2 regions of the Bradyrhizobium quebecense genome follow, and region 2 is predicted to be linked to the other one. Evidence: riboswitches for the same ligand, from Rfam matches in the RefSeq annotation. Region 2 holds a riboswitch; the other holds the start of a gene.

Region 1 (11,883 bases), 1.9 Mb from region 2:
CCGGCTTCTACGACACGATCTTCAAGGGCGACTACGGGGCGATCAAGGCCGGCATCCAGTACTCCTACAACCAGCGCTTCGCTTTCGCAGGTGTCGGCGGCGCGCCGAAGACCGACGACCACATCGTCATGACCCAGATCCGCTACTACCCGTTCTAGGACTCCGGTTACCTCGCCCCGCGTGCGGGAGAGGTCAGATCGCATCGAAGATGCGATCTGGGTGAGGGGGAGTTTCCGCGAGTTCGTTATCCAGCATTGTTGCGGAGACGGCCCCTCACCCCAACCCTCTCCCCGTAAGAACGGGGAGTGGGAGCGTAGAGTTGGAAAGGAACATGCAGATGAGGATCGTGAGCAGAAAGGAGAGGGCCGTGATCGCCCGCGAACTGATGATGGTCAGCCGCGCCGCGCATGTGTTGCAGCGAACCGGCCTGGCGATGGCCGGTGCCATGGCCGGCACCTTCGTCGCCGCCCAGCTCGCGAAGGGACACATCGCTTTCTTCGGCACGCTTGCCTTCATCGTGACGACGATCGTGATCGGTGCCGTCGGCTTCTATCTCGGCATCGATATTCCAAGGCCCGCCTTGCGCGCCACGGGGCGCATCGATGCCGTCGAGCTCATGAGCGCGGGCGGCATCTTCCTCGCCGCGCTGGCTGCGCTGGTGTCGGTCTATGGCATCGTGTTCGACGAGATTCCGCCGCGCGCCTGGGAGTTCGTGATCGGCTCCTGGTGGTTCGGCGGCGATGTCATGCTGGCAACCGCCGGCCTCGTCGGCCGCCAGCGGCTGACCCAGAAGGTTGCGCCGATATCGGCGGCGGGGCCGATCCGGGATCAGCGACTGCGGCGATGAGGATCTGCGCTGCAGATTGTCTGTGCGAGAGGCAAGACTCGGACAAATCATGTCGCGAGAATGCGGTAGTTTGACTCACAAGCGGCACCGCACACTCCCGGTCGTCCCGGCGAAGACCGGGACCCATATGTGGACGGCCCCCGTGGCACAAGAGCTTTCTGGGATTGGTCGGATCGCTGTCATCCATATGTCCGGCCTGTTTGATGCGATCGTGTTGATCGCTGGGCCAAGATGGTTTCCGCGACGCGAGTGCCAAACAACCTGGCGACCTTGTGAAGGCCAATGGGTCCCGCGGCTTGTCTCGCGTTCTGGATCGATCGATCATTCCATCTGCTCTTGCAGCTCCGGTTCGTCCGGCGAGCGCTACGTCCGGCCGGCCGACCTGTTAGGTGACAGCGTTCATGCGTGCGGCATCATAGCTCTCGCCGGTCGCCATCAGCTTCCAGGCGATGCGGGCCACCTTGTTGGCGAGCGCCACGGCCGCAAGCTTCGGCGGCTTGCGCCTGAGCAACGCCACGAGCCAGCGCGAGGGGTGGCCGCGCCCGAGCCTTGCCTGCCGGATCACCGCGGTCGCCCCGGCCACGAGCAGGCGACGCAGGGTCTCGTCGCCAGCGCGGGTGATCTTGCCGAGCCTGGTTTTGCCGGCGGTGGAATGGTCCTTGGGCGTCAGGCCGAGCCAGGCCGCGAACAAGCGGCCGGAGCGGAAGGCGTGCGGGTCCGGCGTCTTCATCACAAGCGAGGTCGCGATGATCGGACCGACCGAGGGGATCTGGGCCAGACGACGGCTTGTGGCGTTGGCCTGGTGCCAGGCCAGCAGCCTGGCCTCGACCGCCTTCAGCTCACCCTGCAACTGCGCATAGTCACGGCCCTGCATGGCGAACAGCTCGCGCGCCATAGCGGGAACGCTCTCGTCCTGCGTGATCCGGGCCAACAGCGGCTCGATCTTGTCCAACCCCTTCGGCGCGATCAGGCCAAACTCCGCCGCGTAGCCGCGGATCGCATTGCTGAGCTGGGTACGGCGGCCGATCAGCCCATCGCGGACACCTGCAAGCATCAGCGCGGCCTGCTGTTCGGCGCTCTTCACCGGCACAAACCGCATCCGCGGTCGGCCCATCGCTTCGCACACCCCATCCGCATCTCGCCCGTCGTTCTTGTTCCGCAGCACATAAGGCTTCACCAACTGCGGCGCTATCAGCTTCACCTCATGGCCAAGCTTGCCAAGCTCGCGCCCCCAGTAATGAGCCGCCCCGCAGGCCTCCATCCCGATCACGGTCGGCGGAAGCTTGGCAAAAAACTCAAGCACCTGCTTGCGCGACAGCTTCTTGCGCAACACCGGCTGTTCCGCCGCGTCAACTCCATGCAGCACAAAAATATGCTTCGACGTATCCATCCCAATACGGATAATCTCTCTCACGGACGGTCTCCTTGTCTGAGATTTACAACAACCTCATTCTGGCACACTGATGCCGTAGGGGGCCGTCCACACCATCAACCACAAATGCTGATTGTCGTGCGATGCGAGAATGACGAGTCCCGATCACAACATTCGCCGCGGCGTATGGGTCGGCTTTTCGCCGGGACGACGAATGGGCAGATCCCGGCTACTATGCCTACTTCTTCAAATTCGCATGCGGCCGGCCGAAGTCGGGCGCGGCGGAATCCTGGCCGATCTCGACGATGCCGCGGCGGATGGCGCGGGTGCGGGTGAAGTGGTCAAACAGCGCTTCGCCGTCGCCGCGCCGGATCGCGCGCGTCAGCTTCGACAGATCCTCGGTGAAGGTGCCGAGCATCTCGAGCACGGCGTCCTTGTTGGCGAGGAACACGTCGCGCCACATCGTCGGGTCCGACGCCGCGATGCGGGTGAAGTCGCGGAAGCCGCCGGCGGAGAACTTGATGACCTCGGATTCCGTCACTTGCGCCAACTCGTCGGCGGTGCCGACGATGGTGTAGGCGATCAGATGCGGCAGATGGCTGGTGATCGCGAGCACGAGGTCATGATGATCCGGCGTCATGATCTCGACCTTGGCGCCGAGCGCGGCCCAGAACGCGCGCAGCCGGTCGGTCGCGGCGGGGTCGGTGCCTTCGGGCGGCGTCAGGATGCACCAGCGGTTGATGAAGAGCTCGGCGAAGCCGGAATCCGGTCCCGAATGCTCGGTGCCGGCCACCGGATGCGCCGGGACGAAGTGCACGCCGTCAGGCAAATGCGGCGCCATGTCCTTGACGACGGCGCCCTTCACCGAGCCGACGTCGGAGATGATTGCGCCGGGCTTGAGATGGCCGGCAATCTCGGCCGCGACCGGACCGCAGGCGCCGACCGGAATGCAGAGGATGACGAGATCGGCATCCTTCACCGCCTCAATATTGGTCTCGACGACGCGATCGACGATGCCGAGCTCGGCGACGCGCGCGCGCGTCTTCTCTGAGCGCGCGGTGGTCACGATCTCGCCGACCAGGCCTTGCGCGCGTGCGCCGCGGGCGATCGAGCCGCCGATCAGGCCGAAGCCGATCAGCGCGATGCGGTTGAAGAGCGGAGCCGTGGTCACGTCGGTGTTCACTTTCCAGCCAGGAAGTCGCGCAGGCTCCCGACCACGAGGCGGTTGGCTTCCTCGGTGCCAATGGTCATGCGCAGCGCATGCGGCAGCTTGTAATTGTTGAGCGCGCGCAGCACGAGGCCGCGCCGGGTGAGATAGGCGTCGGCTTCCGCGGCGGTCTTGCCCTTGTCGGCCGGGAAGTGGATCAGCACGAAATTGGCGACGCTCGGCGTCACCTTGAGCCCGAGCTTGCCGATCTCCTCGGTCAGCCAGTTGCGCCACTGTTCGGTGTGCGTCCGCGACATCTGCACATGCGCAGTGTCCTCGATCGCCGCCACCGCCGCCAGCATCGCCGGCGTCGTGACGTTGAACGGACCGCGGATGCGGTTGCAGGCATCGACGATATGCGCCGGGCCGAACATCCAGCCGACCCGCAGCGCGGCCAGGCCATGGATCTTCGAGAAGGTGTGCGTCACCACCGTGTTGTCCGTGGTCGCGACCAGCTCGATGCCAAGCTCGTAGTCGTTGCGCGAGACGTAGTCGGCATAGGCGGCGTCGAGCACCAGCAGCACATGCGACGGGAGTTCGGCGCGCAGCCGCTTGACCTCGTCGAACGGGATGTAGGTGCCGGTCGGATTGTTCGGGTTGGCGAGCCAGACCAGTTTCGTGCGCGGCGTCACCACCTTGAGGATGGCATCGACGTCGGCCGTGAAATTGGTCTCGGCCGCAATCACGTTCTTGGCGCCGTTCGCCATGGTGGCGATCGGGTAGACCAGGAAGCCGTGGGTGGTCGAGATCGCCTCATCGCCGGGCGCGAGATAGGTGTGCGCGAGCAAATTGAGGATCTCGTCGGAGCCGGCGCCGCAGATGATGCGGTCCGGATCGAGCCCATAGGCGCGGCCGATCGCCTCGCGCAGCACGCGCGAGGTGCCCTCCGGATAGTCCTCGAGATGGTCAGCCGCGCCCTTGTAGGCCGCGATCGCCTTCGGCGACGGACCGAACGGCGTCTCGTTGGCGGACAGCTTGAACACCTTGCGGCCCGGTTCCGGCACCGGGCTCTTGCCGGGCGTGTAGGGCGCAATATCGAGGATGCCGGGATTCGGCACGGGGCGGGACATCATCAACTCCGGATATACTAGGGCGGCCGGCTCTTACTTCAGGTCCTGGCCGATCCGTTAGAGGGCACCGTATAGCGCGTTGCGTGGCTGCCGACGAGGGCCGAAGAGCGCACCGAGGCGCCGGCCTCGATCAAGGCGAGCTTGATCTTCTCGAAACCCTTGTTAGTCAGGTCTTGCCCGGTGACCGACACCAGCAGGGCCGCGCCGTCGAACGCGGTGTCGGGGACCGCGACGATCTCGGCGAGCGGCGCCAGGGCGCGGGCGACATCGGCGTTCCAGCCGGAGACGCGCACGCTCCAGGTCTGCACTTCCGTGACCATGGCGTCGTCGGCGACCCGCGAGATCACGAACACCGGCAACGCGGCGGGATGGTCGGCGCGTTCGAGGAACGGCAGCCGTGCGATGATCTTCGGCGCGCCATCGGCTTCGAGCGCATTCCACCACGGCGTGCGGCTCGCGATCGCGGAGACCAGCGCGAGGTCGCCCTTCGACTTCGCCGCCGCCTCGACCGCGGCCTGGGCGCTGAAATGCGACACGTAAGGCACCACGAAGCCGAAGTGAAACCGCGCCGAGTCGCGCATGGCGGACTCACCCACGGAAACATCGGCATGCACGGCGAACGGCGCCTGCACATAGGTGAAGGTCGAGATGATGACGCGCCAGATGCTCTCGATGGTGTCGAGCGGCAGGATGCCGCGATGGCGCTGCACCAGTTCGCGCATCATGCTGGCCTCGCGCGCCGGGCGGAACGCCGAGCCGACCTCCTGGGTCTTCTTGACCTGGATCAGGCGGTCGATGATGTCGCCGCGCGCCATCAGCAGGCGGTGAACCTGCTCGTCGATCGCGTCGATCTCCTTGCGCAGCTCCTGCAGCGAGGGCGGCGACGGGGGTGGGTTGGACATGCTCTCAAACCTTGTCGTCCGGGCGGCCCGATGCCGTGCCAGACAGGGTCCCTGATTAGGAAAGACGGCCAGCGAAAGCAAAGAGAAACGTCGCAGGCGTGCCTTGCGCATTCGGTTAACCATTGGCGCCCGGCAAGGGGAGGTTCGCGGGCCGCCTTGACGACGGGGGGCCTGGGGACTAGGTTCGCTGCACTCCGTGGTCATTTGAGCCGGCCGGCTTGCAGCCACGTTAAACAACTCGCTAAACAGGCCGGGGACAGATCAGCTCCCGGCCGAACCTTGTTCAGGCCGGGTTTTTTATGGCCTGATTTTCTGTTCGAGCCCTCCCACGCGAGGGCAGGGTCGCCTAGATGAGCAACGTGCGTCCGATACCGAGCCCGCAAACCCCGAGCGATGATCGCGCCCATGAGGCCGATCACCCGTCGTCATTGGTGGCGAAGTTCGGCATGGATCAGCCGCTGAAGCTCGATTGCGGCGTCGATCTTGCGCCGTTCCAGATCGCCTATCAGACCTATGGCCAGCTCAATGCTGACAGGTCCAACACGATCCTGATCTGCCACGCGCTGACCGGCGATCAGCACGTCAACAACACCCATCCCGTCACCGGCAAGCCCGGCTGGTGGGACACCATGGTCGGCGCCGGCAAGCCGATCGATCCCGAACAATACTTCATCATCTGCTCCAACGTGATCGGCGGCTGCATGGGCTCGACTGGCCCTGCGTCGCTGAACCCTGCGACCGGCAAGGTGTGGGGGCTCGATTTCCCGATCATCACGATCCCCGACATGGTGCGCGCGCAGGCGATGCTGATCGATCGCCTCGGCATTGCGACGCTGTTCTGCGTGGTCGGCGGCTCGATGGGCGGCATGCAGGTGCTGCAATGGACCGCGGCCTATCCCGAGCGCGTGTTCTCGACGCTCGCGATCGCCTGCTCGACGCGGCACTCGGCGCAGAACATCGCGTTCCACGAGCTCGGCCGCCAGGCCGTGATGGCCGATCCGGACTGGCGCGGCGGCCGCTATGTCGACGAGGACACGCATCCGCATCGTGGACTGGCGGTGGCGCGGATGGCGGCGCACATCACCTATCTCTCGGACGCCGCGCTGCACCGCAAGTTCGGGCGACGGATGCAGGACCGCGAGCTGCCGACCTTCTCGTTCGATGCGGATTTCCAGGTCGAGAGCTATCTGCGCTACCAGGGCTCGTCCTTTGTCGAGCGCTTCGACGCCAACAGCTATCTGTATCTCACGCGCGCGATGGACTATTTCGACATTGCCGCCGACCACAATGGCGTGCTTGCGAAAGCGTTCACCGGCATCAAGACGCGGTTCTGCGTGGTGTCGTTCACCAGCGACTGGCTGTTTCCGACCTCGGAATCGCGCGCGCTGGTGCATGCGCTGAACGCGTCGAGCGCACGGGTGTCGTTCGCCGAGATCGAGACCGATCGCGGCCATGACGCGTTCCTGCTCGACGTGCCCGAATTCCTGGAGATCTCCCGCGCCTTCCTGCAGGCCGCCGGCAAGGCGCGCGGACTGAAGGACGAGGGCCAGTCATGAGCATGCAGCAAACCTTGCCCTTGCCGGGCGTCGCGCCGGAGCGGACCGGCGGCTATCGCACCGATCATCTGCTGGTCGCCGACATGGTGCGGCCGGGCTCGCGCGTGCTCGACGTCGGCTGCGGCGACGGCGAGCTGCTGCAATTGCTGGAGAGCCGCGGCATCGACGGCCGCGGCATCGAGCTGTCGCGCGAGGGCGTCAATGGCTGCGTCGCCAAGGGTCTCGCGGTGGTGCAGGGTGACGCCGACACCGACCTCGTCAACTATCCCGATGACGCCTTCGACTACGTGATCCTGTCGCAGACCTTGCAGGCGACGCGGCAGCCGAAGGTGGTGCTGGAGAACTTGCTGCGGATCGGCCATCGCGCGATCGTCTCGTTCCCGAATTTCGGGTTCTGGAAGATGCGGCTGCAGCTCCTGATCGGCGGCCACATGCCGCGGACCGAGAATCTGCCGGCGAGCTGGTACGACACCGCCAACATCCATTTCTGCACCATCAAGGATTTCGTGCAGCTCTGCGAGGAGATCAACGTCAAGATGGAGCGCGCGGTGGCGCTCGATCTCTACGGCCGCCCGGTGCCGCTCAACCTGCCCTGGTGGGTGTGGAACATGTTCGGCGAACAGGGCGTATTCCTGCTCAGCCGGGGTGGGAAGGCGAAATAGCTGCCGTCATTGCGAGGAGCAATAGCGACGGAGCAATCCATGCTTTCGCGCATGCGGGAAGATGGATTGCTTCGCTTCGCTCGCAATGACGATTTACACCGGCGCGGCCACCAGCGACCTCGGATCGCGCACCGGCCAGCGGCCGGCCTCGACCAGTACGATGAAGCGCTCGACCATCTCGTTGAACAGCGCCGGCTCCTCGAGGTTGAGCACATGGCCCGACTTCGGAAAGAAGGAGAGGCCGGCGGCCGGCAGATGCTGCTTCAGGAACGTGCTGGGCGCGATGCAATTGTCGTCCTCGTCGCCGCACAGGATCAGCGCCGGCGTCGGCACGCGTCTGATGGCGTCGGTCATGGTGTAGATCGAGGGCCGGCCGCCCTGGAAGCTCCGCATCGTGTTGGCCGAGCCCTTGGCGTCGTGGCGGGCGAGCGCGGCGTAGAAATCGGCGTGGCCGCGCGGATCCTTCACCAGGAACGGGATCCGGCTCGGCGCCTCGCGCGTCACCTTGGCGACCTCGACCGAGCCGATGGTCTCGTACTGCTCGGCATTGGCGCGGCACTGCGCGCGGAAGGCATCGAGATTCTCGAGGCTGGAGCCGGAGCCGACGGCCGCCAGCGTCATCGAGAGCGCGCGCTCCGGTGCGTTGAGCGCGACCTGCAGCGACGAATAGGAGCCCATCGAGAGGCCGATAAAATGCGCCTTGGCGATGCCGAGATGGTCGAGCACTGCGAGCGCGTCGGTGTAGAAGTGCGTGTAGGTGTAGACGTCGGCGCTCGGCGGCACGTCCGACGGCGTGTAGCCGCGCGCGGAATAGGCGATGCAGCGGTGACCGCGCGAGAAGTAGCGCATCTGCGGTTCCCAATTGGTGTGATCCGCTGCGAACTCGTGCAGGAAGATGATCGGGGTGCCACTGCCTGCCTCTTCGAAATGGAGGCGGACGTTATCTTTCGTGACGGCATGGGGCATTGAAATCTCCTCTCGTTGGCCGCCCCCAGATTTGCAATTAATTTCCGGGGCTGCAATGCGGCAGTTCTGGCTATTTTCGTCATGGAATTTGCGCGGAATGACCCAGAAATCGTTCTCCCTGCGCCGCATGAAGTCTTCCTCGCGCCACATCCCGATTTTCAAAACCACCGCCGCATTCCCTTGGGAACGCGACGGGGACTCGGGGGGCGTTTCAGAGGATCTCGTGAAGTATGGTTCAGTTGCTTGCGTATCGCCGGTCGCTTCGAGTTTTGGCGCTGGCTCTGTGTTCGCTCACGCTCGCCGTGATCTCCGCCGCTCCGGCGTCCGCCCGTCCGCATCATTCGCGTCACGCGCATTCGGCCCATGCCGGCCATCACGCGCGGCACTATTCCCGTCATCCCCACCGTCACACAGCGCGGCTGTCGCGCGCCGAGCGCCGCGCCCAGAGGCAGGCAAGCGGCTTCGGCGAGGCCAATGCGGCCGTGATGCCCGGCGCTGAGGCCGCGTCCATGAATGCGACAGGTGGCTTCGGCTCGACCGGCATCGTCGACACGGCGCGCCGCTATCTCGGCGGCAATCCGACCGGCCGCTCCAACCTGTGGTGTGCGCGCTTCATGAACATGGTGCTGCAGCAGACCGGCCATCGCGGCACCGGCTCCGACATGGCGAGCTCGTTCGCCAAATACGGCACGCGCGTTTCGGGGCCGCAGGTCGGCGCCATCGCCGTGATGGGCCGCCGTGGCGGCGGTCATGTCGGGATCATCACCGGCGTCGATGCCAAGGGCAATCCGATCATGATCTCGGGCAACAGCAGCCACCGCGTCCGCGAGGCGCCGGTCTCGCGCGGCCGGATCTACGCCTATGTGATGCCGACGAATTGATCAGGGACTGGCCACCTCTCCCCTGAGAATGCTATCGCATTCACACATCTGGGTTGCGATTAGCGGTAAAGCGGGATTCTCTATCGGTAGGCAAGCCGGTGGAGGTTTTGATGGCCGGGGTGGCATATGGACTGGGACGATTTGGCGATCGTCGCCTGGAAAAAGGGGGGCGCGGCTGCATGCGGCGCTGGTGGCCCGGCCTGGCTCGTGCATCCGCCGCCTCGGTGAGGACCGTGCGGGCGAGATGCAGTTTCGCCGGCTTCTTCACAATCCGTCGGTGACGGCCGCAGAGATGTCACGGCATGCCGGAGACCTCACCGGGCAGCGAGCGGCTGGTCGGCATGTTGTTGTCGCACAGGACACGTCGGAATTGATCTTGGGCGGCCGGCGGTCGCGACAATGCTACGGACCGGTCGCCAAAGGCAATGCCGCGGGTTTGTTGCTGCATGTGGCACTGGCGGTAGAGGCCGAGACGCAAGGGTTGCTCGGTCTGGTCTCGATGCAGGTCTGGAACCGTAACCGAGAGGAGTTGGCACCACGGCGCAAGCGGGCGACGGCGGCTAAGGAATCGCAACGATGGATCGAGAGCAGCGAACGGGCGGGTGAGGTACTGGCTGCGGCGGCCAGCGTCACGATGGTATCGGACCGCGAAAGCGACTTTTACGAACTGTTCGTGAAGCGTCCGCAAAACGTCGAATTGGTTGTGAGGGCCTGCCAGAATCGGCGGATCGAGGGGTCCGAAGAAGACCCGGATTTGCTGTTCACCTTCATCGACGCCCAGGCCGAACAAGGGCGCGTTGCCATGACGGTCCCCGCCGCACCAGGACGGCGCGCGCGCGATACCGAGTTCGCAGTGCGCTTCGCGCCGGTGGCCGTATGCCGGCCGCTCCATGGAGCCGATCCGACGTTGCCCGAGACGGTTCACCTGACGCTGGTCGATGTCCGCGAGGTATCGGAGCCGAAAGACGGTAGCGCACCTGTGCATTGGCGGCTTTTGACTACCCACGCTGTCGCTACATTGAACGACGCGCGTCAAGTGGTCGGCTTCTACCGGACGCGTTGGGTGATCGAGGAGTTCTTCCGTACGCTCAAGACGGCAGGCTTCGATATAGAGGAAGCCGATATCGGCGACCCGCAGGCCATGATCAACTTCGTCGCTGCTGCAGCCGTTGCGGCCATCACCATCAAGCAACTCGTCCAGGCCCGCGACGGCAACACGGATCAGCTCCTGAGCGATGCCTTCGAGCCGGACGACCAACCCATCCTCGAAGCCGTCTCCGCCCGGCTCGAAGGCAAGACCGAGCGGCAACGCAATCCGCACCCGAAGGGATCCCTGGCCTTTGTCGCTTGGGTCATCGCACGCCTCGGCGGCTGGACCGGCTACTACGGCAAGCCGGGTCCCAAAGTCATCCGCATCGGCCTTGCCAAGTTCCACGCCATCAAATACGGCGCCAATCTAAGGCTTCAGAATGTGTGAATCTGATAGCCTGAGAATGGGGGAGGTGGCCATACGCGGTGCGAGATCAACGATACTGCCGGCTGGCCTCACTTCTCGTGCTCCTTCGCCTCGATCGTGTCGACGTTGGTCGTCTCGAGGTTGCTCAGGGGGACTTCGACCGCAGCGGGTTGATACCAGGCGAATTGCGAGAAGTAGTTCGCGAGCACCTGATCCTTGAAGAACCGGCCATGCCGCGCGAAAATCTCGTTTCGTGCGATGCGCAGCTCGATCGCCGACATGTCCTTGAGATCGGCCTCACTCAGAAATCGTCGATCGGAATCAGGAAAGAGAAAGCCGTCATGCGCCTTGGCGCGCTGCGTGACGGAGGCCGGAACGGCGGGCGGCGTCGCGCGTCCGACGGTGGTCTGATCGTCCTGTCCGCCTGACTTCGCCACGGTATGTTCGAACGCGGGCCCGACGGTCCAGACGGCCAGCGCCAATGCCGCGGCGGCGAGGCCTGCGCCGTACTTCCAGTAGCGCTTGATCGGCGAAACTTCACGCAGCGGCGATCGCCCGGCCTCACTCAGGACCTCGTTGATCGTATCGATCAGGCGGGTCATGTGCACGCGAAAATCCTGACCCGAGTCGACCCGGGCGGCGTTGCAGAAGTGCAGGAAGCGAAGCGATTCCGGCAGCTCGGCGGCCTCCGGCATGGTTGCGCCGTTCACCAGCAGCGGCAGCAGCGTCTTGTTGTGCTTCAGCGCCGTTTCGATCTCGAAGCGCACGGAATCTGCGGGATCCTCCAGACGCGCAGGTTTCCCATCGTCAGTCTTGCCGATCCAATGCGGACCGATCACCGCGATGACGACGTCGCAGGCGACGATGGCCTTGGCGATCCGGTCGACGAAGTTGGCGCCGGTGCGAATGCTGTTGACGTCGAAGAAGACGGATTTCTCACCGTACTTCTCGATCAGATGGTCGG
Region 2 (11,883 bases):
CGAAGCCGATCGTTGCCGCGATCCACGGCACCGCGCTCGGCGGTGGCCTCGAGGTTGCGCTGGCCTGCCACTATCGCGTCGCCACCAAGGACGCCAAGCTCGGTCTGCCCGAGGTGAAGCTCGGCCTGCTGCCGGGCGCCGGCGGCACCCAGCGCCTGCCGCGCGCGGTCGGTCCCGAGCTCGCGGTCAAGATGATCGTCGGCGGTGATCCGATCGGCGCGGATGCCGCGCTGAAGGCCGGCCTGATCGACGAGATCGTCGAGGGTCCGGCGTCGGGCGGTGAGGCATTTGCGCGCAAGGTGGTCGCCGAGAAGCGTCCGCTACGCAAGCTGCGCGATGACGACAGCAAGCTCGCCGCGGCCAAGGCCGACCGTTCGATCTTCACCAATGCGGTCGCCGCGCTGACCAAGAAGTCGCGCGGCCTCGAGGCGCCGTTCGCCGCTGCCGACGCCGTCGGTGCCGCGATCGACCTGCCGTTCGATGAGGGCCTGAAGAAGGAGCGCGAGGGCTTCCTCAAGCTGATGAACGGCGACCAGTCCAAGGCGCAGCGCTACGCGTTCTTCGCCGAGCGCGAAGCCGCCAAGATCTCCGGCGTCCCCGAGGGCACCAAGGGCCGCAACGTGGCGCGCGTCGCCATCCTCGGCGCCGGCACCATGGGCGGCGGCATCGCGATGTCGTTCGCCAATGCCGGCATCCCGGTCACCCTGATCGAGACCGGCGAGGAGCAGCTCAAGCGCGGCATGGGCATCATGCAGAAGAACTACGAGGCGACCGCCGCGCGCGGTGGCATCCCGGCGGACGCGCCCGCCAAGCGCATGGCGCTGATCAACGGCGTCGTCGGCATCGAGAACATCGGTGACGCCGATCTGGTGATCGAGGCGGTGTTCGAGACCATGGCGGTCAAGAAGGAAGTGTTCGGCAAGCTCGATCAGTACGCCAAGCCGGGCGCGGTGCTGGCCTCCAACACCTCCTACCTCAACATCGACGAGATCGCGAAGGCGACCAAGCGTCCGCAGGACGTGCTCGGCATGCACTTCTTCTCGCCGGCCAACGTCATGAAGCTGTGCGAGATCGTGCGCGCCGACAAGACCGCGCCGGATGCGCTGGTCACCGCCGTCTCGATCGCGCGCAAGATCGCCAAGGTGCCGGCGGTGGTCGGTGTCTGCGACGGCTTCGTCGGCAACCGCATGCTGGCGCAGCGCGGCAAGCAGTCCGAGAAGCTGCTGTTCGAAGGCGCGCTGCCGCAGCAGGTCGACGCTGTTGTCACCAAGTTCGGCATGCCGATGGGCCCGTTCGCGATGGGCGATCTCGCCGGTCTCGATATCGGCTGGCGCTCGCGCAAGGATCGCGGCATCAAGTCGGAGATCGCGGACGCGCTGTGCGAAGCCGGTCGCTTCGGCCAGAAGACCGGCAAGGGCTACTACAAGTATGAGCAGGGCTCGCGCGCGGCGCTGCCCGATCCGGAGGTCGAGAAGCTGATCGACGAGACGCTGGCGCGCCTCGGCCGCAAGAAGCGCGTCGTCAGCGACGACGAGATCCTCGAGCGCATGATGTACCCGATGATCAACGAAGGCGCGAAGATCCTCGCCGAGGGTATCGCGGCGCGTCCGTCTGACATCGACGTGGTCTGGCTCTATGGCTATGGCTGGCCGATCTATCGCGGCGGCCCGATGTTCTGGGCCGACACCGTGGGCCTCAAGCACATCGCCGATCGCCTGGCCTTCTACGCCAAGGAGACCAACGATCCTTCGCTCGAGCCCGCGCCGCTGCTGAAGAAGCTCGCGGACGAAGGCAAGACCTTCGCCTCGCTCGCCGCCGCGTCGAAGGCGGCGTGATTGGCCGAAGGCCTGATCACATGTCGTTCCGGGGCATCGCAAAAGCGATGAACCCGGAACCCATCGCGCCTCAGCGCGTGTGGATTGATGGATTCCGGGTCTGGCCCTTCGGGCCATCCCGGAATGACGACTTCATAGAGTCCCTGCGAAGGCATCCATGACCTATCCCGGCGAACAATATTATCCCAAGGGCGTGCAGTGGAGCGACGAGATCACGCGCGGCACGCTGCCGGACCTGCTCTCGAATGCCGCCGCTGAGTTCGGCGCGCGTCCGGTGCTTGAATTCCGCGACCGGCAGATCAGCTACAGCGAGCTCGAGGCGCTGGTCGAGACCGCGGCTGCCGCCTTCATGCGTGCCGGTTACGGCAAGGGCACCTCGGTCGCGCTGTTTCTCGGCAACTCGCCGGATCATCCGATCAACTTCTTCGGCGCGCTGAAGGCCGGTGCCCGCGTCGTGCATCTGTCGCCGCTCGACGGCGAGATCGCGCTGTCGCACAAGCTGTCCGATTCAGGCGCGCGGGTGCTGGTCACCAGCAATCTCTCGGCGCTGTTGCCGACCGCGCTGAAATTCCTCGCCAAGGGGCTGCTCGACCGTCTGATCGTTTGCGAGGATGATCATTGGGGCAAGGTCGGCACGCCGCAGACCGCGTTGCCGGACAATCCAGCTGTTATCACGCACCGCCAGTTCATTGACGGTGCAGTCAAGCCGTCGCAATGGCCCGCGGTCGATGTCGAGGACGTCGCGTTGCTGCAATATACCGGCGGCACCACCGGCCTGCCCAAGGGGGCGATGCTCAGCCACGGCAATCTCACCGCGGCGGTGTCGATCTATGATGTCTGGGGCAAGCCGGGGCGGCTCGAACGCAATGCGATCGAGCGCGTCATCTGCGTGCTGCCGCTGTTTCATATCTATGCGCTGACCGTCGTGCTGCTGTCGGCGATCCGGCGCGGCCATCTGATCTCGCTGCATCAGCGCTTCGACGTCGAGGCCGTGATGCGCGACATCGAGGTCAAGCGCGCGACGGTGTTTCCCGGTGTGCCGACGATGTGGATCGCGATCGCCTCGCTGCCCGACCTCGACAAGCGCGATCTGTCCTCGCTGGTGGTCGCCGGCTCCGGCGGCGCGCCGCTGCCGGTCGAGGTCGCAAAGATCTTCGAGCGCCGCGTCGGCATGAAGCTGAAGAGCGGCTGGGGCATGACCGAGACCTGCTCGCCCGGCACCGGCCACCCCAAGGAAGGGCCGGAGAAGCCGGGCTCTATCGGGCTGATGCTGCCCGGCATCGAGATGGACGTGGTGTCGCTGGAGGATTCCACCAAGGTGATGCCGGTCGGCGAGGTCGGCGAAATCCGCATCCGCGGCCCGAACGTCACCAAAGGTTACTGGAACAGGCCGGCGGAGACCGCGGAGGCCTTCGTCGGCGACCGCTTCCTGACCGGCGATATCGGCTACATGGATGCCGACGGCTATTTCTATCTGGTCGACCGCAAGAAGGACATGATCATCTCCGGCGGCTTCAACGTCTATCCGCAGATGATCGAGCAGGCGATCTACACGCATCCCGCCGTGCAGGAAGTGATCGTGATCGGCATTCCCGACGACTACCGCGGCGAGGCGGCAAAGGCCTTCATCAAGCTGCGCGACGGCGAGAAAGTGTTCTCGGTCGACGAGCTGCGCGCATTCCTCGCCGGCAAGGTCGGCAAGCATGAATTGCCGGCGGCGGTCGAGTTCGTCGACGAGCTGCCGCGCACCCCGGTCGGCAAGCTGTCGCGTCACGAATTGCGGCAGCAGCAGCCCAAGACATCTCCATCCAAACCACAACAAACCGCATCAGGATCGCGCTCATGATGGACGATATGGTGCAATAAATCCGTCGTCCCGGCGAAAGCCGGGACCCATACGCCGCAGCCTGTGTAAGAGGCACAAGCGGCAGCCGGCTTTGCCAAACGCGAATGCCGGTGGTTTATGGGTCCCGGCCTTCGCCGGGACGACCAGGACAGAAGCAGTTGAACTTTAAAAGGAGGATCCGATGGATCTCGCTTTCACCAAGGAAGAGATAGCGTTTCGCGAGGAGGTACGGGAGTTCTTCAAGAACAACGTGCCGCCGGAGACCCGGCGCAAGCTGCAGGAAGGCCGCCATCTGTCGAAGGACGAGATGGTCACCTGGTGGCGCATCCTCAACAAGAAGGGCTGGGGCGTCACCCACTGGCCGAAGGAATATGGCGGCACCGGCTGGAGCACCGTGCAGCACTATATCTTCAACGAAGAGCTGCAGTCCTATCCGGCGCCTCAGCCGCTCGCCTTTGGCGTCAGCATGGTCGGCCCGGTCATCTACACCTTCGGCAACGAGAAGCAGAAGAAGGAATATCTGCCGCGCATCGCCAATGTCGACGACTGGTGGTGCCAGGGCTTCTCGGAGCCGGGCTCGGGTTCGGACCTTGCGTCGCTGAAGACCAAGGCCGAGCGCCGTGGCGACAAGTGGATCATCAATGGCCAGAAGACCTGGACTACGCTCGCCCAGCACGCCGACATGATCTTCTGCCTCTGCCGCACCGATCCGGCCGCGAAGAAGCAGATGGGCATCTCCTTCATCGTGTTCAGCATGAAGTCGAAGGGCGTCACCGTGCGCCCGATCCAGACGATCGACGGCGGCCACGAGGTCAACGAAGTGTTCTTCGACGACGTCGAGGTTCCCTACGAGAACCTGATCGGCGAGGAGAACAAGGGCTGGGATTACGCAAAATTCCTGCTCGGCAATGAGCGCACCGGCATCGCCCGGGTCGGCGTCTCGAAGGAGCGGCTGCGCCGCATCCGCGCGCTGGCCTCCAAGGTCGAGTCCGGCGGCCGTCCTGTCATCGAGGATCCGGCGTTCCGGGAAAAACTCACGGCCTGCGAGATCGAGCTGAAGGCGCTCGAGCTGACCCAGCTCCGCGTCGTCGCCGACGAGGGCAAGCACGGCAAGGGCAAGCCCAACCCGGCGTCCTCGGTGCTCAAGATCAAGGGCTCGGAAATCCAGCAGACCACCACCGAGCTTCTGATGGAGATCATCGGTCCGTTCGCCGCGCCCTATGACGAGCACGGCGATGCCGGCTCGAACGAGAGCATGGATTGGACCGCCCAGATCGCGCCGAGCTACTTCAACAACCGCAAGGTTTCGATCTACGGCGGCTCCAACGAGATCCAGCGCAACATCATCAGCAAGGCGGTGCTGGGGCTTTAAGCCGCACATTTAGCTGTCGTCCCCCGCCTTGTGCGGGGGACCCAGTACGCCGCGGCGGTCATGGCAGACGACGACTGCCGGCGATTGCTGGATCCCCGCATTCGCGGGGATGACGAGTGGAGACCAGGGCAGGCGCCCGCGTGATTTTGGAGAGATGGTAAAATGGATTTTGATCTGTCCGAGGAGCAGCGGCTTCTCAAGGAAAGCGTCGACGGGTTGCTGGCGGATGCCTACGACTTCGATGCACGCAAGAAGTACATGAAGGAGAAGGGCGGCTGGAGCAAAGCGCTCTGGGGCAAGCTCGCCGAGCAGGGCCTGCTTGGTCTGCCTTTCGCGGAGACCGACGGCGGCTTCGGCGCCGGCGCGGTCGAGACCATGATCGTGATGGAAGCGCTCGGCAAGGCGCTGGTGGTCGAGCCTTACCTCGCCACTGTCGTGGTCGCCGGCGGCTTCCTGCGTCATGGCGGCTCGGCCGAGCAGAAGGCCAAGTACATTCCCGGCATCATCGACGGCAGCAAGACCTTCGGTTTCGCGCAGCTCGAGAAGAACTCGCGCTACGACCTCTTCGACGTCGTGACCACGGCCAAGAAGAAGGGCGACGGCTGGGTGATCGACGGCGAGAAGTTCGTCGTGCTGAATGGCGAGAACGCCGACACCTTGATCGTGACCGCGCGCACCAAGGGCGGCCAGCGCGACAAGGCCGGCATCGGCGTGTTCCTGGTTCCGGCGGATGCCAAGGGCGTCACCAGGAAGGGCTATCCCACCCAGGACGGTCTGCACGCGGCCGACATCACCTTCACCAATGTCGAGGTCGGCGCGGATGCCGCGATCGGCGATCCCGAGAATGGCCTGCCCCTGATCGAGCGCGTCGCGGACGAAGCCCGCATTGCGCTGTGTGCAGAAGCCGTCGGTGCGATGGACGAGTCGCTCAAGGAGACCGTCGAGTACATCAAGACCCGCAAGCAGTTCGGTGTGGCGATCGGCTCGTTCCAGAGCCTGCAGCATCGCGCGGCCGACATGTTCGTGGCGCTGGAGCAGGCCCGCAGCATGTCGATGTTTGCGACCATGGCGTCGGACTTCAGCGACGCCAAGGAACGTTCGTCCGCGGTCGCGGCCGCCAAGGTGCAGGTCGGCAAGTCCTTGAAGTTCGTCGGCCAGCAGTCGATCCAGCTTCATGGCGGCATCGGCATGACCATGGAAGCCAAGATCGGCCACTACTTCAAGCGGCTCACCATGATCGAGAACACGCTCGGCGATACCGACTACCACCTCCGTCGCGTCAGCGAGGGCGGCGGGCTGTTGGCCTGAGCCCACACATGGTCATTCCGGGTTCGCGACTGCGTCGCGCCCCGGAATGACGGCGCATCCGGGAGGCAACAACAATGAAAAACACTCCGTTCGATCTCACCGGCCAGGTCGCGGTCGTCACCGGCTCGAGCCGCGGCATCGGCCGCTCCTCGGCGGAGCTGCTGGCAAAACTCGGCGCCAAGGTCGTGATCTCCTCGCGCAAGGCCGATGCCTGCCAGGAGGTTGCCGACGGCATCAAGAAGGCGGGCGGTGACGCGCTCGTCATCCCCTGCAACATCGCGCGCCGGGCGGAAGTCGAGGGACTGATCTCCGGCACGATCAAGCACTACGGCAAGATCGACATCCTGGTCTGCAACGCCGCAGTCAATCCCTATTACGGCCCGCTGCTCGACATCACGGACGAGGCCTTCGACAAGATCATGGGCTCGAACGTCAAGAGCAACATCTGGCTTTCCGCGCTGGCGATCCCGCAGATGGCCGAACGTGGCAAGGGCTCGGTCGTCATCATCTCCTCGATCGGCGGCCTGCGCGGCTCGACCGTGATCGGCGCCTACGGCATCTCCAAGGCGGCGGACTTTGCGCTGTGCCGCAGCCTCGCCGGCGAATGGGGCCCGAAGGGCGTGCGGGTCAATTGCGTGGCGCCGGGCCTGGTGAAGACCGATTTCGCCCGCGCGCTGTGGGAGGATCCGGACAATCTGAAGCGCCGCACCGCATCGACGCCGCTCCGCCGCATCGGCGAGCCCGACGAGATCGCGGGCGCGGTGGCCTATCTCGCCTCCGATGCCTCGACCTTCATGACCGGCCAGACCATCGTGGTCGACGGCGGCGTGACGACGGCTGCGACCTAGAGCATGATGAGATTAGGTTAGGCCTGGAACGGCGTCGAAAGTTCACCTCTCCCTTGGGAGAGGTCGATTTGCGCAGCAAATCGGGTGAGGGGTTACGGTCTATCGAGAGAGCAAGAGCCCTCACCCGGATTGCTTCGCAATCCGACCTCTCCCCAACGGGGAGAGGTGAACCGAGACCGCGCCAAGCCGATTCAACCAAAACTCATCCCGCGTTAGGTCTCACTTGCGAGAAGCCATCATGGCCGGGTTCAAGCCCGGCCATGATGCGTTCTAACTCTGCCTCAAACCTGCTCCAGCGCGCGCTCGAAATCCTCGATCAAATCGTCGGGGTGCTCGAGCCCGGCCGAGAAGCGAATAAAACCTTCGCTGATGCCGAGCTCGGCGCGAGCCTCCGGCGCCAGGCGCTGATGCGTCGTGGTCGCGGGATGCGTGACCAGGCTCTTGGCATCGCCGAGATTGTTGGAGATGCGCGAGATCTTCAGCGCGTTGAGGCAGCGGAAGGCGCCGGCCTTGCCGTCCTTGACCTCGAAGCCGACCAGCGTCGAACCGGCGCCCATCTGCTTCTTCACCGTTTCGGCCTGCGGATGATCGGGGCGGCCGGGATAGACCAGCCGCGTGATCTTCGGATGCTTCGCCAGCGCCTCGGCGATCTTCGCCGCGTTTTCGGTCTGCGCGCGGACCCGGATGCCGAGCGTTTCGAGACCCTTCAACAGCACCCAGGCGTTGAACGGCGACAGCGACGGACCGGTCTGGCGCATGAAATTATGGATGTGCTCGGCGATGAAGGCTTCCGACGACAGGATGACGCCGCCGAGGCAGCGGCCCTGGCCGTCGATATGCTTGGTCGCGGAATAGACCACGACGTCGGCGCCGAGCGACAGCGGGCTCTGCCAGATCGGCGTCGCGAACACATTGTCGACGATCAGCCGGGCGCCGCCGCTATGCGCGATCTCCGCGATCGCTCCGATGTCGAGCACGTCGAGCGTCGGATTGGTCGGGCTCTCCAGGAAGAAAGTCTTGGTGTTGGGCCGCAATGCGCGCTGCCACTGGTCGAGATCGAGGCCGTCGACCAGCGTCGTCTCGATGCCGTAGCGCGGCAACAGGTCCTGCACCACGTAGAGGCAGGAGCCGAACAGGGCCTTCGACGCCACCACGTGATCGCCGGCCTTCAGCGGTGCGAGGATCGCGGTCGTTACCGCGGCCATGCCGGTCGCGGTCGAGCGCGCGGCTTCCGCGCCCTCGAGCTCGATCATGCGGCGCTCGAACATCGCAATGGTCGGATTGGAATAGCGCGAATAGATGAAGCCGGGATCCTGGCCCTTGAAGCGCGCCTCGCATTGCTCGGCGGTGTCGTAGACGTAGCCCTGGGTGAGAAACAGTCCCTCCGACGTCTCCCCGAATTGCGAGCGGAGCGTGCCGCCATGGACGAGGCGGGTTTCGGGACGAAGATGGGCAGTAGACTTGGATTCAGAAGACTTGGATTCAGACATGTGACCTCCGAAGTGGCCATTTCCTGGCGAAAATGGCCACAAAAAACCGGCCTGGAGCTACCTCCACAAGCCGGGATCACACTGTCCCCGGCCTGTTTAGCGACTTATTTAACGTGGCTGCAAGCCGGCCGGCTCAAATCACCACGGGATAAGTGGAGCTGATATTCCCTCGCGCCCTTTCCGTCAAGACGGTCATCGGATAACCCGTAAAAGCCCATAATTTGGGGCTTGGTGGCCGCTCAGAGTATGATTTTGGGCCATCTCGAGGGATCGCCGAGGGACCGCGACGTGTCGTTCACGCTGGAAGACGAATCCAACGGAATTCTGCCCGACCGCATGATCGCGGAGATGGCGGAGGCCGGCCTCATTCTGCCCGCCTACGACTTCGTCGAGAGCCAGATCCAGCCGGCGAGCCTCGATCTCCGCCTCGGCGACATCGCCTACCGCGTCCGCGCCAGCTTCCTGCCCGGGCCCGATGCCACGGTCGCGGAGCGGATCGACCAGCTGAAGCTGCACGAGATTGATCTCTCCGACGGCGCGGTGCTGGAGACCAATTGCGTCTACATCGTCCCGCTGCTGGAAAGCCTGGCGCTGCCGCCGGAGATCGTGGCCGCGGCCAACCCGAAGAGCTCGACCGGACGGCTCGACGTCTTCACCCGCGTGATCGCCGACGGCACCCGCCGCTTCGACATGATCGGCGCCGGCTATCACGGTCCGCTCTATGCCGAGATCAGCCCGAAAACGTTTCCCGTGCTGCTGCGCGAGGGCTCGCGGCTCAGCCAGGTCCGTTTCCGGATCGGCGAGGCGACCTTGACCGCCGACGAGCTCGACGCGCTGCATGCCGCCGAGCGGCTGGTCGATGCCGACAATGCCGATCTCACCCATGGCGTCGCGCTCTCGGTCGATCTGTCCGGCGAGAACTCGGGCGGCTTCGTCGGCTATCGCGCCAAGCGTCACGCTGGCGTGGTCGATGTCGATCGCCGCGGCGGCTATTCGGTCGAAGAATTCTGGGAGCCGATCAAGGCGCGGCCCGATGGCAGCCTCATCCTCGATCCTGGCGAGTTCTACATCCTGGCGTCGAAAGAGGCCGTGCAGGTGCCGCCGGACTACGCCGCAGAGATGGTGCCGTTCGATCCGCTGGTCGGCGAATTCCGCGTCCACTATGCCGGCTTCTTCGATCCCGGCTTCGGCTATGCCGGCGCCGGCGGCAAGGGCGCACGCGCCGTGCTCGAAGTGCGCTCGCGCGAGGTGCCGTTCATTCTCGAGCATGGCCAGATCGTCGGCCGGCTCGTCTATGAACGCATGCTCGAGCGCCCCGACGCGCTCTACGGCCAGCGCATCGGCTCGAACTACCAGGCGCAGGGCCTGAAGCTCTCCAAGCATTTTCGCGTGTAGCGGAATTTCTCCGCTGTCATTCCCCGCGAAAGCGGGGAATCCAGTACGCCGCGGCTTCTCAATAGACAACGTCCGTCTCTGGAATACTGGATCGCCCGATCGAGTCGGGCGATGACAGCGAATATGTGTCTGGTTGCGTCGCATCTATCGCGATGACAAACTCCGGCAAAACAAGAGATCGGGAGCAAGCATGACTCAGGAGCAGGACGCGCGCGAAGCGCAGTGGCGGAAGTGGCGCAGCGTCGCCGATCTCTATCACGCCTTCTTCACCGGGCTGATCCTCACCGTGGTCACGCGCCGCGGCACCGCCGACGCCGCCGAATTCGTCTTCCGCGTATTTCGCCGCCAGCAGCAGGAGCGCTTCCTGCCCGGCTTGAAGAAGCTCGGCCTCGACGGTCTGCCGCCGGCGGTCGCGGCCGCGCAATATCACTATCTCTCCAACTGGATCGGCGGCGTGCATGTCGAATACATGTACGAGTCCGACCGCAAGGCCTGGATCCGCTATCCGCCGCCGCGCTGGATCTGGAAGGGCACGGCGATCTGCGGCGTGCCCGGCGAGGTCTCGCGCGCGATGCTGCGCGGCTGGCACGCCAACAACGGTGTCGCGCTTGGCGATCTCAGGCTCAGCTTCGTCTGCACCAAGCAGAGCGTCGACGGCCAGGACGGACTCGAGGGCTATTACTTTGAATACGATCATCCGCTCGAACTCGACCAGCGCCTGGTGTTCGCGCGCCACCTCGAGGCGCCGCTGTTCGATTCCAGAACCGCGCCGGCATTGCCGGTCGACAGCTGGCCGAAACCGCGGCTGGAAAAGGCCTATCGCAACTACGCGATGGAATATGTGAAGACGGCCGCGCCTGTCATCGTGCAGGTGTTCGGCCCCGAGGATGCGAGCTATCTGCTGCATCTCACCGGCAAGCTGATTGGCATGCAGTATTACGACGAGGTCGCGCAGGCGCTCGGTGGCCGTCGTGGCCGCGCCGCGGAATTTGCCGCATTCCTGCGCGTGCTCTTCGAGTCGCAGGATGATGTCGCTGACATCAGCGAGTCTGAGGGCCAGTTCGAGATCCGCCAGCAGGGCTGGAAGCTGATGGCCGATGTGGCCGATTATCACCCGGCCTGCGCCAGCGTTCTGACAGGCTTGTTCGAAGGGCTGGCAGCCGGCTGCGGACGGCATATTCCGGTGCATCTGAGGCCGAATGGCGCCGCCGGCGCGCCGTTCGTCTGGTCGGTCGGCTAGGTCAGAGGTTCACCTGCAATCACGCAGGCCCCCCTTGCGTCCCGCGCACGTGGAATCCGCGTTCGCCATGGTAGGGAAACACCATGGCGCGGCTCCCGAAGATCGCGCGTGGGAGTGGAAATGTCCGACCTCGGCCTCGCCGAAATACCTGTCGACGAACAAGAACGGCCGCTGCCGCCGCCGGTGACTAGGCCGGCGCGCAACGCGCTGCTCGACGGGCCGATTTTGCGCACGCTGTTGTGGCTGGCGTGGCCGAACGTGATCGCGCTCTCCGCCGGCACCTGCGTGGTGATCGCGGAGACCTCCTATATCGGCCGTCTCGGCGTCGAATCGCTCGCGGCGATGGCGCTGGTGTTTCCCTGCGTGATCCTGACCATGACGATGTCCGGTGGTGCGATGGGCGGCGGGGTCGCATCCGCGATCGCGCGCGCGCTCGGCGCCGGCGAGATCGAGCGCGCTTCGACGCTTGCAATGCATGCGCTGCTGATCGGATTGACGTTCGGTGCCACCTTCATGCTGGGCATGCTGACCTTCGGTCCGCGCCTGCTC

The links. A riboswitch is a leader RNA that binds a small molecule or an ion and turns the genes downstream of it on or off. The one in region 2 is predicted to bind S-adenosylmethionine.
Region 1: linked by a shared signal. The riboswitch ahead of metX (homoserine O-acetyltransferase MetX) and the one ahead of HU230_RS29795 (O-succinylhomoserine sulfhydrylase) in region 2 are both predicted to bind S-adenosylmethionine.

Annotation. Positions count from the first base shown of each region.
Region 1 is NZ_CP088022.1:8,039,123-8,051,005, forward strand. Features, by position in the region: gene HU230_RS38290 (hypothetical protein) at 1-158, shown strand, start outside; gene HU230_RS38295 (hypothetical protein) at 368-847, shown strand; gene HU230_RS38300 (IS110 family RNA-guided transposase) at 1,233-2,261, opposite strand; gene HU230_RS38305 (prephenate/arogenate dehydrogenase family protein) at 2,458-3,390, opposite strand; gene hisC (histidinol-phosphate transaminase) at 3,399-4,496, opposite strand; gene HU230_RS38315 (chorismate mutase) at 4,535-5,398, opposite strand; SAM riboswitch at 5,585-5,664, shown strand; gene metX (homoserine O-acetyltransferase MetX) at 5,749-6,954, shown strand; gene metW (methionine biosynthesis protein MetW) at 6,951-7,616, shown strand; gene HU230_RS38330 (alpha/beta fold hydrolase) at 7,710-8,582, opposite strand; gene HU230_RS38335 (TIGR02594 family protein) at 8,813-9,463, shown strand; gene HU230_RS38340 (IS4 family transposase) at 9,654-10,940, shown strand; gene HU230_RS38345 (YARHG domain-containing protein) at 11,009-11,883, opposite strand, start outside.
Region 2 is NZ_CP088022.1:6,170,319-6,182,201, reverse strand. Features, by position in the region: gene HU230_RS29820 (3-hydroxyacyl-CoA dehydrogenase NAD-binding domain-containing protein) at 1-1,835, shown strand, start outside; gene pimA (dicarboxylate--CoA ligase PimA) at 1,993-3,681, shown strand; gene pimC (pimeloyl-CoA dehydrogenase large subunit) at 3,863-5,053, shown strand; gene pimD (pimeloyl-CoA dehydrogenase small subunit) at 5,216-6,361, shown strand; gene HU230_RS29800 (SDR family NAD(P)-dependent oxidoreductase) at 6,436-7,209, shown strand; gene HU230_RS29795 (O-succinylhomoserine sulfhydrylase) at 7,491-8,699, opposite strand; SAM riboswitch at 8,775-8,854, opposite strand; gene HU230_RS29790 (2'-deoxycytidine 5'-triphosphate deaminase) at 9,036-10,094, shown strand; gene HU230_RS29785 (hypothetical protein) at 10,285-11,334, shown strand; gene HU230_RS29780 (MATE family efflux transporter) at 11,455-11,883, shown strand, end outside.